DNA from 3 places in the Lysinibacillus sp. BS3 genome. Region 1 is predicted to be linked to each of the others. Evidence: riboswitches for the same ligand, from Rfam matches in the RefSeq annotation. Region 1 holds a riboswitch; each other region holds the start of a gene.
The links. Region 1 has a riboswitch for lysine ahead of AAJG31_RS20055 (aspartate kinase). Riboswitches for the same ligand answer to the same signal wherever they lie in the genome.
Positions count from the first base shown of each region.

Region 2: another riboswitch for lysine. It lies ahead of AAJG31_RS02280 (transporter substrate-binding domain-containing protein); the one in region 1 lies ahead of AAJG31_RS20055 (aspartate kinase).
Region 3: another riboswitch for lysine. It lies ahead of AAJG31_RS12140 (amino acid permease); the one in region 1 lies ahead of AAJG31_RS20055 (aspartate kinase).

Region 1 is NZ_CP154860.1:4,047,394-4,050,683, reverse strand. It holds gene AAJG31_RS20060 (YslB family protein) at 32-466, shown strand; gene AAJG31_RS20055 (aspartate kinase) at 565-1,791, opposite strand; lysine riboswitch at 1,925-2,102, opposite strand; gene uvrC (excinuclease ABC subunit UvrC) at 2,210-3,290, opposite strand, start outside.
Region 2 is NZ_CP154860.1:444,863-448,152, forward strand. It holds gene AAJG31_RS02270 (amino acid ABC transporter ATP-binding protein) at 1-334, opposite strand, end outside; gene AAJG31_RS02275 (amino acid ABC transporter permease) at 347-1,072, opposite strand; gene AAJG31_RS02280 (transporter substrate-binding domain-containing protein) at 1,243-2,100, opposite strand; lysine riboswitch at 2,220-2,406, opposite strand; gene odhB (2-oxoglutarate dehydrogenase complex dihydrolipoyllysine-residue succinyltransferase) at 2,748-3,290, opposite strand, start outside.
Region 3 is NZ_CP154860.1:2,468,415-2,471,704, forward strand. It holds gene AAJG31_RS12135 (response regulator transcription factor) at 1-86, opposite strand, end outside; gene AAJG31_RS12140 (amino acid permease) at 236-1,699, opposite strand; lysine riboswitch at 1,782-1,958, opposite strand; gene AAJG31_RS12145 (MFS transporter) at 2,137-3,290, shown strand, end outside.

The DNA.
Region 1 (3,290 bases):
TTTAAGAAAATTCTAAGAAAGAAGGATAACAATGTTAAACACTCCATCTCCTACAATCTCATCATTTGGCTATGAGATCATTCGTGATCATATTCTATCTTCTATACTCGGTAAACATGAAGATGACGTCCTTTATTGGGCAGGTAAAGAGCTTGCTCGCAAGTTCCCATGTAAAAGTCAAGATGAACTTATCGCATTTTTCGCAGATGCCTGCTGGGGTACATTAGAACTCATAAAGGAATCAAAAGATGGACGTATTTTCCAGTTGACAAATGACCCTGAAATTCTTCAAATAAAGCAGCGCAGCTTTAAACTTGAAGCAGGATTTATAGCAGAGCAAATTCAACTAGCTAAAGGCTATCTGACAGAATGCTATAATGAAAAACGGGAAAAGCAACAATACGTCATGTTTACAGTCAAATGGGACGTTAAAGAACGTATTATGAATACCATTCCCTCAGAATAATTAAAAAGGATTGTTTCCCATTAAAGAATGGGATGACAATCCTTCTTTTTTCTTCCTTTTATTTCGGTCAATTACATAAAATGCTGTTTCTTCTATTATTATATGTAAAGTGCTTGCTCTAAATTAAACTCATCATGGAGAGCATTAGCTGCTTGGATCATATCATCCTGTGGTACAACAACGGACACTTTTATTTCAGAAGTACTAACCATTTTTACAGGGATATTTTCACGACGTAACCGATCAAACATACGAGCAGCAACGCCTGGATTAGAAGCCATGCCTGAACCAATAATAGAAACTTTTGCTAGTCCAATTTCGAAGTCAGCAAAACTAAATCCAAGTGATAATTTACTATCCTCTAAAACACGTAATGCTTCCGCAAATTCCTCTTTTAAAATGGAAAACGATACAGTTGGCTTCAACCCATCAATAATGGCTTGGACAATAATATCTACATTAATACGGTTCTCTGCAAGAACCGTAAATATATCTGCTAATGAAGCATTGGAAAAAGCATCATACCCTACTGTTAAACGAATAATATCTGATTCAAATGCAACACCACGAACGACTAAATTTTTTTCCATTTCCACTTCCTCCTTCAATAAAGTGCCTACTGATTCTATTAAACTTGAACGTATAATAACAGGCATTTGAAATTTCTTCGCTAACTCCACCGCACGAGGATGTATGATATGAGACCCTAAATTCGATAATTCCAACATTTCATCATAGGAAATTTCTTGAAGCTTTTGGGCATTGGGAACATATCGTGGATCTGCTGTATAAACACCGTCCACATTTGTATACATATCTACTCTCTCCGCTTCCAACGCTATGGCAAGTGCAACAGCAGTTGTTTCAGCTCCACCTTTCCCAAGCGTGGTGATATTGTGCACTTCGTCAATCCCTTGTTCTCCAGCAATAACCACAATTTGTCCCTGTGCAAAATGTTCTTCCATACGACTAATATCTATATAGTCGATACGAGCCTGTCGATACATACCATCCGTATGTATACCAGCTTGCCATCCAGTTAGAGACACAGCCTCATAGCCTGCTTCCTGCAAAGCGATGGCAAATAAAGCACTAGATAATTGAGAGCCAGTTGACAAAACTGCATCTAATTCTCTTTTCGACACATCGTCAGTTAGTTGGTGTACCATCATTTTCATCTCTTTCGCAGTGTGTCCCATTGCTGCAACGACCACTACTACATCCAATCCTTTGTCCTTTTCAGCAATCGCTTTCCTAGCAGCCTCTTGGATTTGTTCAGAAGAAGCTAATGCAGCTCCTCCAAACTTCATCACGATTTTAGCCATTTCTTTCGTTCTCCCTTCCAGTTCATGTATTTCACCAAATTATGGGGGGTAAAACCGTTTCTAGAAAACTAAAAGGCAGCCTCCACATAACGTGAAAGCTGCCTATAACATGTACAATAATCGTAACTTGCGCATGTGTGATAGCTCTCCGAAACGTTTAGAATCGACAGTCTTACATTTCTTAAATGCAAAACCAGTACAGCAATGGAACAACAATACTGTACTTCGGCAAGCTCCCCTTTCACACAATATCTCTGGACTTGTCCATCCTCCATCGTGTTACTCTTGAATCTTGCACCTCTATCATCACTTTAAAGTGAATGTATTCAATTCATTAAGCCTTAGCGTAAACAAACTAGTCACGCAGTTGGCTCTCCATAACATTGAAAACAATGTTATTTATAACCATAGCACATGCCTATTCCTTTGACAATGATTGTTGCTGAAAATAGCTAAAAATTTGGCTTGCTAAATTAGCGGGCATCCCAGCCTCCTGTAATGCTAGCTCGCTCGCCTCTCGAATTTTTTTGACTGAACCGAAATGTTTAAGCAGCTGTTGCTTTCGTTTTGGTCCTACCCCTTCAATATGATCTAATACAGATTGAATGGCATGCTTCTCATGCTGTTGACGCAAGAAGGTAATAGCAAAGCGATGGACTTCGTCTTGAATTCGTTGTAATAAATAAAAGCCATCACTTGTACGTTTTAAGCTAATCACTTCTGGTGGATCACCAAACAAGAGCTGAGATGTATTATGCTTATCATCCTTGGCTAAACCAGCAATCGGTATAACAAGACCAAGCTCATCTTCTAGTACTTCACGGGCTACTTCCATTTGTCCCTTACCACCATCAATTAAGACTAAATCTGGTAATGGTAGTCCTTCCTTTAAAACACGTATATAGCGACGACGTATAACCTCCTGCATTGCACCGTAATCATCATGCTTGGCTGCTGTACGCGTTTTATATTTTCGGTACTCCTTTTTCGCAGGCTTCCCATCAATGAAAACAACCATAGCAGACACTGCATCCGTTCCATGCATATGACTATTATCAAAAGCTTCAATTCGTAAAGGTGAACTAATACCCATTGCTTCACCAAGTGCCTCACAAGCACCAATCGTACGTTCTTCCTGACGCTCTATTAGCTGGAATTTAGCTGCCACAGCAATTTCAGCATTTTTGGTAGCTAATTCAACCAATTCCTTCTTTTGACCTCTTTTCGGTGTGAGCACTTTAATTTCTAATAATTCTGTTAAGATAGCTGCATCAATGGCTTGTGGAATAAAAATTTCTTTTGGCTTAATATGCTCTGGCTTTTCATAAAAGCGCCCAACAAATGTTAAAAATTCTTCCTCTGCATCTTGATAGATGGGAAAAATTGAGACATCGCGCTCAATCAGCTTTCCTTGACGCACAAAGAAAACCTGAACACACATCCATCCTTTTTCAACAGCATAGCCAAATACATCTCGATTTGTAGTATCACTTGAAACT
Region 2 (3,290 bases), 1.1 Mb from region 1:
TCGAACGTTTTAACACTTTGATTTGGCCCACCGTGCAATTACTTATGACATTGTGGTTGTTAAATAAATTGAACTGCTGGAACACCATGCCTAAATGTGTGCGATATTCTTGAATATTGTGCTTTTCATCTAGGATGTCTTCCCCTTTATAAATAATTTGACCGCCACTTGGCGTTTCTAATAAATTTATGCAACGAAGCAATGTGGATTTACCAGAGCCAGAGGAGCCAATTAAACAAACTACCTCTCCTTTTTCCACTTGGAAATTCACATCTTTTAACACTTGGTTACGTCCAAATGATTTACTTAAATGCTCGATTTTAATGACTGCCATTTGTGCGTCCCCCTATACGGCTTCTTTTTGTTCTTTTTGATAGGCATCAGGACCATCTAGACGTTTTTCAACATACAGAAGGATGCGAGATGCGGTAAATGTCATGATGAAATAAAGAACACATGCAACGAAGAATGATTCGAAATAACGGAAGTTGTTACCCGAAATTGATTTTGTTTGGAAGAATAATTCCGTTACTCCAATGACATTTAATACGGCTGTATCTTTAATATTCATGATTAATTGGTTACCTGTCGCTGGTAAAACATTACGCGCTACTTGTGGTAAGACAACATGAAGCATAATTTGGAAGTGATTCATGCCAATTGCTGATGCTGCCTCGTATTGACCATTATCAATGGATACAATACCGCCACGAACAATTTCTGCCATATAGGCCCCTGTATTGAGGGAAACGACTAAAATACCTGCTGTAATAAAGTGCATATCGATACCGAATGCGATATCTAATCCGTAGTAGACAACCATAGCTTGTACAATCATTGGTGTACCACGGAAAAATTCAACATAGCATGTTAGTATAAAATTAATGAGCTTTAAGCTATAAAATTTCACACCTTTTTTACGAACTGGAATCGTATGCATAATTCCGATGAAAAATCCGATAAATGCACCAATAATTGTACTAATACTCGAAATCAGTAACGTATAATACGCACCTCGTAAAAACATTTGCCAGTTGTTTTCAATAATTGAAAGTATCCATTCAAGACTCATGATGTTCCTCCTAACAATGTCATCTTGCTCGCTTATTTCTTTTGTGTCCTAGCTCTTTCTACCATTCTATGATTTGTCACGCTAGGACATTATCATTATGTAGAGAGGTTCTCATTTTGATAATGATGAAATGATCATGCACGGACTAATTGCTAGTCCGTGCCATGTCATTATTGTGCTGCGGGTTGTTGAGAAATAGCTTCTTCCATAATCGCTTGACGATCATCTTCTGAAATGCCTTTTAGGATTTCATTGATTTTTTCACGATTTGCATCATCTTTACGTAAGCCTACAGCAATTGAAGTATTTGATAGGTCTGTATCAAAGCCTTCTTCAAATGCTACATATGTGAATTTATCGTTGGCAGCAGAAGCGGAAATGCCCTCTGGACGTTCAGCTACATAGCCATCAATTTTACCTGCTTCTAACGCCACACGCATTGCTGGGAAGCTCTCCATTGCTGTTTGCTTTTCTACGCCTTTAATTTGATCGATAACTGTGTAGTTTGATGTATTTAATTGTGATGTAATTTTAGCACCTGAGAAGTCTTGAATCGATTTTGCGCCTTCATATTTGCTACCTTTTTTAATAACCATAACAAAATCAGAAGTATAATAGTTTTCTGTAAAATCAATTGTTTTCTTACGTTCTTCTGTTGGTGACATACCTGCAATAATTGCATCAATTTTGTTTGATTGTAGCGCTGGAACTAAACCGTCCCACTCCATTTTAACAATGACTAACTCTTTGCCTAGACCTTCAGCGATTTTCTTTGCCATTTGTACATCATAGCCACCTGCATACTCTGCATTATCCGCAATTTTCACTGCACCATTTGCATCGTCTTGCTGTGTCCAGTTGAACGGTGGGTAGCCAGCCTCCATTCCAATTCGGAATTCACCGCCACCTTCTTCTTTGTCAGTTCCAGCATCACTTGAACCGCCCTCTTTTTTGTCACTTGTGCCACATGCAGCTAGCACAATTGCCGTCATGATAGAGATCATTACTAACAACCATTTTCTTTTCATGAAAAACTCCCCTTTTCTGTAAAAAAATAAGACAACTGTACTAAAAAAGACCTAAGTTTATTGAACTTAGGTCTTACCTTTTATGACAGTTGCCCAAATCCTCACTATAATTTCCATGTTTCCGAGATAGCACAACCTAGTAAATCTGGAAATCCATTTACTAGGACAGTCCTGCACTTATTCACTGCAGACCCAGTATAAAAGTACGAGCTCCTTTTATACTTCGGCGATATTTCCTTCTTCATTGCGTCTTCGCTTGCTTTTACTCAACAATGAACTAATAAATACCGCGCCTCTACCTCACTGGTAACAATTCGTGAGGTTTGTTTATTTAATTGATATTTAGATACTACTATAAAACTAATATGTTCGTCAAGACGATTTTAACATTTTTCTGACTAATGACAATATTAGGATATTGTGCGTTCTGCTTCCACTTTAAATCGTTGAACTTTTGTTGATATTTCTGAAAATTACAACAAATATTTATTATAGAGTATGTTCTACATATGAGAAAAGTTGCGTTTTTTTCTTTCTTTGCTCCTCTAAACGATGTAACATTCGTACTCTTTCAAGCATAGAATCGGTCAATACCTTTCGTCATACAAAAAAACCCTGCTGAACAGTGTTCGCAGGGTTTAATGGGATTATGAATTTAATAATAAATCTTCAGGATTTTCGATTAATTCTTTAACTGTTTTTAAGAATCCTACAGAATCTTTACCATCGATGATACGGTGATCGTATGAAAGTGCTACATACATCATTGGACGGATTTGAACTTCACCATTTACTGCAACTGGACGGTTTACAATTGAGTGCATACCTAAAATACCAGCTTGTGTACCGTTCATAATTGGTGTTGACATTAATGAACCGAATACACCACCATTTGTGATTGTGAATGATCCACCAGCCATGTCATTTAAGCCTAATTTTTTATCACGAGCTTTTGTCGCTAAGTTAGCAATATCTTTTTCGATTTCTGCAAAGTTTTTGCTATTAGCATCGCGTACAACTGGTACGACTAAACCTTCTTCAGTCGATACAGCAATACCGATATCAAAGAAGTTATTTAAATGAATCTCATCGCCAGAGATTTGAGCGTTTACGTATGGGTATTTTTTCAGTGCTGCAACAACAGCTTTAGTGAAGAATGACATGAAACCAAGTTTGATGTCGTTTGCTTT
Region 3 (3,290 bases), 1.6 Mb from region 1:
ACCTGGAAACCTTCCATCGTTAAGTAATTATCAACCATTTCACGAATGGCTTCATCGTCTTCTACAAGTAAAATATGCTTTTGCACTATGATGCACCTCTCCTATCAAACCCAATTTCCATATGTATATTACATTACCATATTTATGATGTATCATTAGAGATTTGTTTATGAGTGTTGAAAAAAGAGCTGCTCCATAAACCATCACTCTTTGGTTTATAGAACAGCTCTATTATTTAATCTTCAACTTTTAAATCACAATCTTCAAGTGGAAGCATTTTTGTTTTGTGCTTTAATTTATAGCCAAACCATAATGCTAAAAATAATGGAATCCCAATATACGAAACAAGGATACCGTACCAATCAAACTTATCGCCTGTAAAGGCTGTGTAATTTTGTCCAATGACTACGATCATACAAACTGTAAAAGCAAATAATGGTCCAAAAGGATATAATTTGGCTTTATAAGGTAATAACTTTGGATCTAAGCCTTGTGCATCAAACGCTCGGCGGAAACGATAATGACTAAACGCAATACCTAGCCATGCAATAAAGCCAGACATTCCAGAAGCATTTAATAGCCAGATATAAACCACTCCATCGCCAAAGAAGGATGCCAAAAATGCTAAACAGCCTACAGCTAATGTTGCCATAAGTGCATAAATCGGAATACCTCTACGACTTAGCTTTGCAAAAAATTTAGGTGCATGTCCATCCACTGCTAATTGCCATAACATACGAGAAGATGCATATAGTCCTGAATTTCCTGCTGACAGCATAGCCGTTAAAATAATGGCATTCATTAATGAAGCAGCAAAGGCAATACCTAGGCGGTCAAACACTAGTGTAAACGGTGATACTGCGATATCTTCTGATAATAAACGTTCGTCTGTAAATGGAATTAACATCCCAATTGCACCAATCGCTAAAATATAAAACAAAAGAATACGCCAAAATACAGATTTAACAGCCTTCGGAATATTTTTACCAGGATCATCTGTTTCACCAGCTGTAATTCCTAATAATTCTGTCCCTTGGAATGAAAATCCTGCAGCTAGGAAAATACCAAATGTAGCAAGGAAGCCACCATGGAATGGCCCATCACTAACAAAGAAATTAGTGAAACCTACAGGAGCCTGCCCACCTAAAATACCAAAAATCATTAGTAAGCTAATGATAATAAAAACAATAACCGTTGCTACTTTAATCATGGCAAACCAATATTCACTTTCACCATAACTTTTTACGGATAGTAAATTAAACGTCAATACAACAGCAATAAATAATACTGTCCAAAGTGCTGATGAGCTATCTGGGAACCAATATTTCATAATTAATGACACAGCAGCAATTTCGGCAGCAATGGTGATTGCCCAGTTATACCAGTAGTTCCAGCCTAATGCAAAGCCCAAGGCAGGATCTACAAATTTGGTTGCATACGTACTAAATGAACCTGAGGATGGCATATAGGCAGCCATTTCCCCTAAGCTTGTCATTAAAAAATACACCATAATACCAATTAAAGCATAGGCAAGCAATGCTCCTCCAGGACCTGCCTGAGCAATTGCTCCTCCACTGGCTAAAAATAGTCCCGTACCAATTGTACCGCCTAAAGAAATCATTGTAATATGACGGCTTTTTAATTCTTTTTTCAGCTTCGGTGCTTTATGTCCGAGCTGATTTACTTTTATTTCACTCACGATATAGCTTCCTTCCTATTTATGAGGCAAAAAAATGCCATCACATATACACTGTGATGGCTACATTAATCCTCAGTTTTTCCTACATGATAGCTCAACACGTTGTGCAAACGTGACAGTTCTGTTCCTTTCGGAGACAGCCCCAGCATGAGGTTTTCAAGTCCCCTCACACTTCGGCAATATTTCCTTTCAACTAATTTCATCAATGCTTGTCATTTCAATTAGCATACTTATAAATATCGCGACCTCTACCTCAATACAAACATGAGGCATATAATTATTAAATTTATGATGTTTATTATACTAACATAAGACCATAGACATTTCAATACAACCATAAATGTTCTGTATTTTATGAATCTTCTACTATTTTTAATAGTGTGATAAAGTGTTATAGTAGTTCAATTAGAATGGTTATTATTAGGGGGGATTTTATTTTGACTACAAATGATCATTCCACTAGTTTTCCAAGTAAAAAAATTAGCTGGAAAGGAACAACCTTACTTTTAGTCTTTGGAGTTATCTTTATAGCCTCTACATTACGAATGCCACTAACTGTTGTTGGCCCAATTATATCCTTTATCCGTGAAGATCTTGGAATATCTAATGTATTGGCAGGCTTTCTAACAACGATACCATTGCTGGCTTTTGCTGTTATATCTCCATTTGCACCAGTTGTAGCACGCAAACTAGGGCTTGAGCTAACATTATTTTTATCAACTTTTCTCTTGGCCTTAGGAATTGTCCTTCGTTCACTTGGTACTACAGAATTACTTCTATTGGGTACTGTGTTAATTGGCGTAGCCATTTCTTTTGGAAATGTACTAATTCCAGGATTATTGAAATTAAAATTTCCCTATCATGTGGGTTTATTAATGGCCTTTTTCACCATGTCCATGAATTTTACTGCAGGCCTTGGTGCTGGTATTAGCTATCCGATAGCTAATTCATCGTTAGGCTGGCAAGGTGCACTTTCCATTGCACTCATACTCGTTCTAATTACAATCTTAATTTGGATACCTCAACTAAAATCAAATAAACCGGAACCAGTTACTACATCTAAGAAGACCAGTACACCTTTATGGAAATCACCTGTTACTTGGGCTGTCACAGGGGCAATGGGTTTACAATCTTTATTATTCTACACAACAGCAGCTTGGATACCTGAGATCTATATTGCTCAAGGTTTAGCCCCTGATAAAGCTGGCTGGATGTTTTCAATCATGCAATTCTCACAAGTACCAATGGCCTTAGCAGTGCCTATTATTGCCGGTAAAATGACTTCTCAACGCCCACTTGTATTGATGTTTACATCCTTCTATTTAGTAGGATTTGTTGGAGTTGTCATGGAATGGACAAGTCTTGGGGTACTGTGGATGGTTCTTCTAGGGTTAGCAGGTGGTTCTTCATTCGCCCTAGCAATGATGTTCTTCACTCTCCGTACTCGTACTGCATTTGAAGCAGCAGATTTATCAGGCTTTGCGCAATCTTTGGGTTATTTATTTGCCGCAATTGGTCCTATTCTTTTTGGCTACTTGCATGATTTATTTGGCGGCTGGAATATTGCGGGATGGCTCTTTGTCGTTGTAGC